Regions from separate parts of the Cytobacillus sp. GQ23 genome, predicted to be linked through region 1. Evidence: predicted binding sites of a transcription regulator. Region 1 holds the regulator's gene; the other holds the start of a gene.
What was found. Region 1 encodes LexA, which represses DNA repair genes until DNA is damaged. Its sites were predicted from a motif close to CGAACATATGTTCG; they were not measured.
Positions count from the first base shown of each region.

Region 2: a site for LexA is predicted at 1,660-1,673, ahead of AC6CHU_RS13195 (WYL domain-containing protein). Genes of this name have one in related genera too.

Region 1 is NZ_JCAXER010000007.1:45,677-49,893, reverse strand. Features, by position in the region: gene tkt (transketolase) at 1-418, opposite strand, end outside; gene AC6CHU_RS07625 (DUF896 domain-containing protein) at 640-873, opposite strand; gene AC6CHU_RS07620 (YneB family resolvase-like protein) at 1,017-1,664, opposite strand; gene yneA (cell division suppressor protein YneA) at 1,674-2,006, opposite strand; gene lexA (transcriptional repressor LexA) at 2,164-2,787, shown strand; gene AC6CHU_RS07605 (DUF4257 domain-containing protein) at 3,073-3,357, shown strand; gene AC6CHU_RS07600 (LacI family DNA-binding transcriptional regulator) at 3,582-4,217, opposite strand, start outside.
Region 2 is NZ_JCAXER010000014.1:60,607-64,823, reverse strand. Features, by position in the region: gene AC6CHU_RS13205 (TRAP transporter permease) at 1-519, shown strand, start outside; gene AC6CHU_RS13200 (hypothetical protein) at 635-1,219, opposite strand; gene AC6CHU_RS13195 (WYL domain-containing protein) at 1,376-1,594, opposite strand; gene AC6CHU_RS13190 (YczE/YyaS/YitT family protein) at 1,704-2,318, opposite strand; gene AC6CHU_RS13185 (SurA N-terminal domain-containing protein) at 2,439-3,203, opposite strand; tRNA gene AC6CHU_RS13180 (tRNA-Val) at 3,450-3,522, shown strand; gene AC6CHU_RS13175 (proline dehydrogenase family protein) at 3,721-4,217, shown strand, end outside.

The DNA of each region.
Region 1 (4,217 bases):
TGTATGTAGCAGCAAGGTGGCGTTCAGCCATTGCCATACCGACAGCCATAGCAATACCTTGTCCTAATGGGCCTGTAGTTGCGTCAACACCAGGAGTATGGCCGTATTCAGGGTGACCGGGAGTCTTGCTTCCCCACTGTCTGAACTCTTTAATATCATCCATGGATACATCATAGCCGGAAAGATGAAGAAGGCTGTATAAAAGCATAGAGCCATGTCCTGCAGAAAGGACAAAACGATCACGGTTGAACCAGTCCGGATTTTTTGGATTGTGGTTCATAAAGCGCGTCCAAAGAGTATAAGCCATTGGAGCAGCTCCCATTGGCATGCCCGGATGGCCGGAATTTGCCTTTTCAATGGCGTCAATTGATAAAGTACGAATGGAACTGATGGATAGTTCATCTGTGTGATTAAACATTCAATACATCCTTTCGAGTAGAAATTCTTCACTCTTATAATATTATCGGGTGTCCCTTATTTTCACAACCAATAGGGTTAGGTAAAGGACAAAAAGCCGGTTTGTTACTATATTGACACAAAAACACCCGGCATATGTAAAAAAAGCGGAGACAGGCAGTAATACCATCTCCTCTATTAAAAGAAGGAATACAGCACAGTGTATCCCTTGCAATTATATTATTAGTGAAGGCGATTTTTATTTTGGAATTCCTTCAGCTTTTTCGGTGTTACATCATTCCCTTTCGGATCAACGATTGTAACGCCTTTCAGCGTGTTTAACATGCCTGAGCGGAAAGTCTCCAAATACTCTTTGCGCAGCGAGGTCTGTTCTTTCGCTTCTGCTTCAGTCAGTCCGGATTCCTTGGCCTTCTTTGCCAATTCATTAATTCGGGCAAGTTTTTGTTTAGGCAGCATTTATTAAAACTCCTTTATATCAAAAGTTTACCTTTGAATAATCTGATGGAAGTTTTTATTATACAGCAGCTTCAGTTATGGAACAATACTGAAACTCAAATGCCATCATACTAAAAATGAGCACTTTTGACAAGAAAAGTGCTCTACTCTGAAAGTGAATCAATATATTCTTTATACCTTCTGTGGACAGTTGCTTTGGAAATATTATAGCCGAATCCCCTTAATGTCGCAGCAATCTCGGCAAATGTTAACTCGTTTTTCCTCAGCCGGATAATTTCCTCTATCGGCACCTCTATTCTTTCCCTGCCGCCACTTGCTCCCTGATTACTTAGGTTTTTCTCGGGCCTGTACCCTTTATCAACAGCCCGCTGCATGCCGCGTCTAATTTTGATGTTATGCAGCTTTCTCTGATACTCCTCTACCATTCCTACTATGCTCAGGACCATCGAATCTGATTCTGAAAGCTCCAGTTTGCCATTATTCGAGATGCTGTATAACTGGACTTCTTCTTTTAAAATACAATGGAGGATCGCAATTTTGGCATTCCCCCTCCCCAGCCTGGTTTCATCCTGGATGAGGACCACCTTTATCTCCTTGTTTTTAATTAAGTCTAAAAGCTCCAATATACCGTCCCTTTCAAGATCGTATCCGCTTGCCTGTTCGCGGATGACCTTGACTACTTCAAAGCCATTTTTTCCCGCCAGGTTCAAAAGCTCTTCTTCCTGCCTAGAAAGGGACGTTTCCTGAGTTTCCTTTGTTGTACTAACTCTGCAGTAAATAATTGCTTTCATAACTTCTCCTTATTCGTTAAGGTCTGAGCTGGCAAGCTCTTTATATGGCTGGTCATCCAGAGCTTTTACTGGAATGACAATTTCATCACCCGGAAAAATCCTTCCTGCCGCTATCCCATTATTTTGTTCAACCCAATTAATAAATTGATCTGTTGACATTGAATGCTCGGCAGAAAAATTTTCAGCAATCTTCCATAATGAATCCCCTTCTGCAACAGTGACTTTCACAAACTTTTCCGTATCAGGTGCTTCTATCTGTATGAGCATTATAAGCGATGCCGCCAAGCTCAAAACGAAGAGAATAATAGCATAAGAATATGATTTCCACAATTTGTTCAGCATAATTAACCACCCTCAAGAGAATATATGTTCGCATTTGATGTTTTTATTATAGACCGAACGTTTGTTTTGTGTCAATAAAAATTCGAACTTATGTTTGTATCATATGGTAATTGATGCTATAATTGAGACAACAAAAACACATACGAGGTGCGTAAAGATGGTGAAACTATCAAAAAGGCAGCAAGATATATTGGAGTTTATTAAAGAAGAAGTTAAGTTGAGAGGATATCCTCCTTCTGTAAGGGAAATTGGGGAAGCAGTCGGCCTGGCTTCAAGCTCAACTGTTCACGGTCATCTCGCCAGGCTTGAAAGCAAAGGGCTGATCCGCAGAGACCCTACTAAACCGCGCGCCATTGAGATTTTAGATATGGACGAAGCTTCAAATATCCCCAAGATCAGTGCAGTCAATGTTCCGATCGTTGGTAAAGTAACCGCAGGGCAGCCGATAACGGCAATTGAAAATGTTGAAGAATATTTTCCGCTTCCGGAAAGAATGGCACCTGCTGACGAGCATGTATTCATGCTTGAAATCATGGGAGAAAGTATGATTGAAGCAGGGATCCTTGATGGAGACTATGTAATCGTAAAACAGCAGAGCACTGCCAATAATGGAGATATCGTAGTTGCCATGACAGAGGAAGACGAAGCAACTGTTAAGAGATTCTTTAAAGAAAAAGACTTTATTCGTCTACAGCCAGAAAACTCCACAATGGAACCGATTATTCTCCGCAATGTTTCTATTCTTGGGAAAGTGATAGGCGTATACCGTCATATGCATTGATAGATTGTTAAAAAGCAGGCACCTCAGCCTGCTTTTTGTTTTTTTCCAATTTCAAGAAGGATATCAGTTCCTATTACCTGGTACTATCAGCAAAACGGTACGAAAGTAACTGATACTTTTCTTTTAGCATAAGGTTACAGTCATGTATGACTAATTTATCATTCAGAAAATTCGGTATTTTTATGCATATTATTTTATATTCATTTTCTATATAATGGTAATACACCGAGAATCAACCTAAGGTCGCTTTTCAAAAAATCTCGACTTTAGGAGTGTGAAGAAAAAATGTTTTTGAACATTACCTTCGCTTTGTTGATTGGTGGGCTGGTTGGTGTCGTTGGACATATTCGGAAAGAAGGCAAAATGGTTAAACCCAGAAGGACAAAAAAATTCATCTATCTGGGGGTCTTTGAAGAGGTAATCATGGGGGCTTTAGCGGCTGTTTTTTTGGTCGTTTCTTCAGATCCTGACTCTGCCTTAAAGGTAGTTCTCCTGGCAGTGATTGCAGGATTTGGAGGAGATGCACTGCTGACATGTCTCGATTTCTTAAAAATAAGACATAAAGAATAGAGAGATGCAGACGATATTTCTAGAAAAACCTCGTTCATCGCTGAGCGGGGTTTTTTATGTGCTCACTTGCGGAATCTTAAGTTCCCTAACTTTCAAAGTCATTTTTGTATGGATAACAATATGAAAAAAGCTTAGACTCTTCATTCAAAAAAGTCACGTTTTCTTGAATGAAGAGCACAGCAAGCTCGGTCAACTGTAAGGTACTCAATAATGTTGAAGGCTATTTATCTGGCCATTGTCGATTCTCTTACTAACAAACTTGGTTCTAGCTGAATTTTCTTTCTCTCAGATAATGGAACTTTCCCTTCAATCTTATCAATTAATATTTCACATGCCTTTCTCCCCATTTCAATAATGGGAGTAGAAATCGTGGTAAGCGGCGGATCTATTATGGACCCTAAGTAAACACCTTCATAGCCGCTTATGGAAATATCATGCGGGATAGAAAGACCTAATTTTTTGACAATCACATAGACAAAGGATGCCGTAATATCATTACAGACAAATAATGCTGTCGGACGATTGGTTTGTTTTAAGCACTCTAATAGCTGCGGATTCTCAGCCATAACTGTTTTGGAATCCGTATGATTATAGTTCGCTAAATTAAAAGGAACGAATAAATGCTCTTCAATAGGCAATCCATTTTCTTTTAAAGCATTTTTATAACCTTGCATTCTATTCACAACTTCTGAGGACGACTCTAAATGCTTATCGAATACAAATGCAATTTTCTTATGCCCCAGTTCAATTAAGTGCTTGGTCATTTTATAGCCGCCGGCAAGGTCATCACAAACCACATGATCAGCCTCTAATTCCTTGAAATACTTTGTATATAATACAAATGGAATGTTTGATTTTTG
Region 2 (4,217 bases), on a different contig from region 1:
ACAACAGCAAACTATGTTATTACATCAACAATAGCCGCCCCGGCAATTATTCTACTGGGCGTACCTGATTTATCTGCACACTTATTTGTTTTCTACTTCGGTATTATAGCAGATGTCACACCTCCAGTTGCTCTGGCAGCATTTGCGGCGGCTGGTGTATCCGGTGGAGATCCGATAAAGACTGGAGTAACAGCCTCCAAGCTTGCCATCGGGGCTTTTATTATTCCATATATGTTTGTACTTTCACCGGAGTTATTGATGATTGATACCACCTGGTATTACTTAATCTGGGTAGTATTCACCGCTTTGGCAGGTATGATGGCCATAGGCGCTGGCGTAATAGGCTACTGGCTGCGAAAGCTGAATATTCTTGAAAGACTGCTTGGAATTGCAGGGGGGCTGCTGCTTATTTACCCTGAAGGGGTTTCTGATATTGTAGGTTTAGGTATCTTTATCCTGTTGATTGCATTGCAGGTTTTCATGAAAAAAGATGATCAGGCTAAGCCGCAAACAGCTTAACCTAATAAAAAGGCTAACAGGCTCGAGCCGGGCAGTTCCAAATTTAAAATAATATTATAGCAAAAAGGAAGGATGCTCCTATGAGATCCTTCCTTTTTTCATCTGGTATGGTCTGTCAGGCACCTTGGCCGCTATGGCCGATAGAAAGTGTGGCACTGACGTAATTTTCTTCGCTGCTCGTTAATAGAACAGTAAAGGTACCGGGTTCATCCCCCTCATATACTTCTTCACTGAGGGTTTCTTTTAATAGTTCGCTTTTATACTCAATGATTTCACGGTGGTTATTATCATCTTTAACTCTGTTAACTTCCTCAGCATCTTTCGGAATCCTTTTTTCGATAAATGCAAGAACCTCTTCATTGCTCATTTCTTTTTCCATATCCTCAAATTGCAGTTCAACGTTAACTGCACGATGGGTCTGAAACTCTACCAGCAAACTGTCTCCATTAAAGCGGGCTATTTCCTCGTTGTTTTTATTTTCGCCATAAGCCTCTGTGAAAAGATCTCGAGAGTCTCCTAAGCCAACTTCTTCAGTGATTCTTTTGTTCTCTTTCGATGCTTCCTTCGTTTCTGCCCGCTGTTCTTCAGTAGAAGGGTTGTTTTTGTCTTCCTTCTCTACAATTTGCTCTTCAGTCTGATTACAGCCTGCCAATAAAAGGGAGCCTGCAAACAAAGCAGTAATGAATGATTTTGATTTCATAAAATCCATCCTTTCCAAACCATGCAGAATTTTAGGGTCCAATCCCAGTTAGAGAATATATACCCCAAAGGGAGCTGGATAATCGGGAAGGGGGCATAATAAAAAGGCGTACTTCTTCTGTGAAATACAGCCTTGATGAATATATTGAATTGTCCTTTAGCTGATCTGGCGAGCCTGCTTTTCAGGTAAAATGGACATGATATGATTTAAATTAAAGATTCGCATCTGTTTTCTATATAAACAATAGGCTAAAATCGTGCTGCCTCGAAGTTCTTTGATTAATATTTTTCTTTGCGTAAATGAATTGCGTTTGGAGTGGTAAATGATTTCCACAGGTTTTCTCTCTTCCATAGCTCGATAAAGAATTCCTTTCATAGAGAAATCCCTCCTTACTTTTATTTACATTATAAACGAACGTGTGTTCTTAATCAAGAGAAATACGAAAATTTGTTCGCTTAAAAAAAGACTTCACAAATGAAGTCTTTTAAATAATTTTTAATCCCTTATCTTTTAAGTGATTTAGAAAAGCAGTTCCATATTGTATGGCATAGCCTAAAAAGATGGCTACAATTAATGTACCCAATCCTACAGGGCCGCCTAAGAGAAGGCCAAGGGCTAATGCTAGAAATTCATTAATGATACGAGCTGATTTTATGCTGATATTGAGCCTTTTGGCAGTGGCGATCATTAAACCATCAATTGGGCCGCTGAATAATTGCGGTCGGATATAGATAGATACCCCGAAGCCCAGAAGAATAATACCAGTGAAGAAGGCAAATATCTGATAGGGAAGTTGTGTAACTGTGAAGCCGCTAAAAACAATCTCCATCCAAAAATCAATCCCCAGACTCGCTAATATGGTACCAATGAATGATTTAAACTGCGGTTTTTCCCAGGTCAGTAAGGCATTGAAAAATATAAGGGATGCAGTGACCAGGAATGACCATGTTCCGATGGTCAGACCGAACTGATTAAAAAGTCCAACATAAACAGTGTCCCAGGCACCTGCACCAATATTGGATAAAATGATTAATGAGACACCGAGAGTGAGAATTAAATAACCTGCAATTATTTGAATAAATGTAGTATGTTTTATCATGTTGATCCTCCCTAGTACATATTACAGCATTTAAATAATTCCTCAAGGGGAAGATTACATCCATTAAGTGCCATTTGCATAGAAAAACAGCTCCCGATATAGGGAGCTGTTCAAATATATTTATACCTTAATATCAATTTTTGCATTTTTCTTCAACTCTTCTACATGCTTAACGAGCATTTCCTGCTGTTTTTGCTGTTCGAGATTCTGTTTGATCTGCGGCTTTACTTCTTCCAATTTAGGGGGCTCCTGACCTTCAGCACCACCCTGGCTGGCATATTCTTCATAGAACTTCTGAATATCAGCATCTGTAACTTCTCCAGGCTTAATCTCGCCTTCGATGTATTTCGTATATTTAATATTATTGGCAATTTCCGTCTCTAATGAATCGGGATTAAGGCCAGCCTGTTTCATTGCTGTTTCAAATTCCTTGTCATCTTTGAATTGCCCTTTTGTTTCTTCTAGCTTTTTCTTAATTTCTTCATCTGAAGCTTTATAGCCTTTTTTATCAGCCTCCTGTAGAAGCAGGGTCTGTCCCACTAGACTGTCAAGTGTCTGTTTCTTAATTTCTTCTGCAGCATCTTTGCTAGTAGGATCTTGTCCCATTTGCTGATACATCATTTGTGATGATGTAAGCACGCTGTTATACTCGCGTCCAAGAATTTTCTGGTCATTCACAATGGCAACTGTCTTGTTTTCATCAAGCTTTTGCTTATCCATTTTCTTTTGCATTTCTTCCATTTGCTTTTGCTGGTCCTGCTGATCGGTTTCAGCTGTTTTTGCTTCTTCTTTTTTATCTGCCTTCTTGCTTTCGTCATCAGCTCCACAAGCAGCTAAAACGGCAGATATTAATACTAGTAAAAAGGGGTACATTAGCTTCTTCATTCAAATTCTCCTTCCGTAACCCTGCATAGATTGATTCAACTAAGAAAAGAATCATATAGAGGGCATTATAAAGCATATAATCTTAAAAAGATACCTAAAAGGTACAAATGCTGAATTTGTAAAGGGAATGTAATCTGGTTATAAAGTTACTAACCTGATAGTTTCTGGATGAAATATAGGTATTGACTTTTAGAATAAAAAGAAGTATATTTTATATTGTCCCAAGTAAAGGGGAATATTCATAACGATTCCGTAGCTCAGCTGGGAGAGCGCTACCTTGACAGGGTAGAGGTCGCTGGTTCGAACCCAGTCGGAATCATACTTATAGCGCTTGGCTAATAATGCCAAGCGTTTTTTTATGCGCCTGGGGATCGTCATTGTTGAGCCGGGTTTCCTGTGAGGTTTTAACGAAACATTGGTAGGGAATCAATAAAATATAAAAATTCGCAAAATAATTTTTATTGAAAATCCATGCTATAATCTTATTGTGAAATTACAAGAGTTAGGGGATATTTCTATGTTGAAAGATCTGTTTATAGGCCTTTCCCAAAACGAATTTCTGAATAACGCTGCAAAGAAATATGGTTTGAAATTGGGAGCGCAGAATGTAGTTGCGGGAACAAATTTAGATGAAGCAATTCAGAGTATAAAAGAGCTTAATGCTCATGGCATCTCTTGTACTGTCGATAATCTCGGGGAATTTGTATTTAAAAAAGAAGAGGCGGCAGAGGCGAAAAAACAAATAATAGAAGTAATAGAGGCAATTCATGAAAATCAGGTTGATGCACATATCTCTTTAAAGCCTTCTCAATTAGGCCTTGATATTGACTATTCTTTTTGCCTTGAAAATGTCAGGGAGATAGTCGAGAGAGCAAGCCGCTATGGTATTTTTGTGAATATGGATATGGAAGACTCAAAGCGTCTGCAGCCCTCTTTTGATATTTTGGATGAATTATCCAGAGAATATGATAACTTTGGTACTGTTATCCAGGCATATTTCCGTGCTGCAGAAGA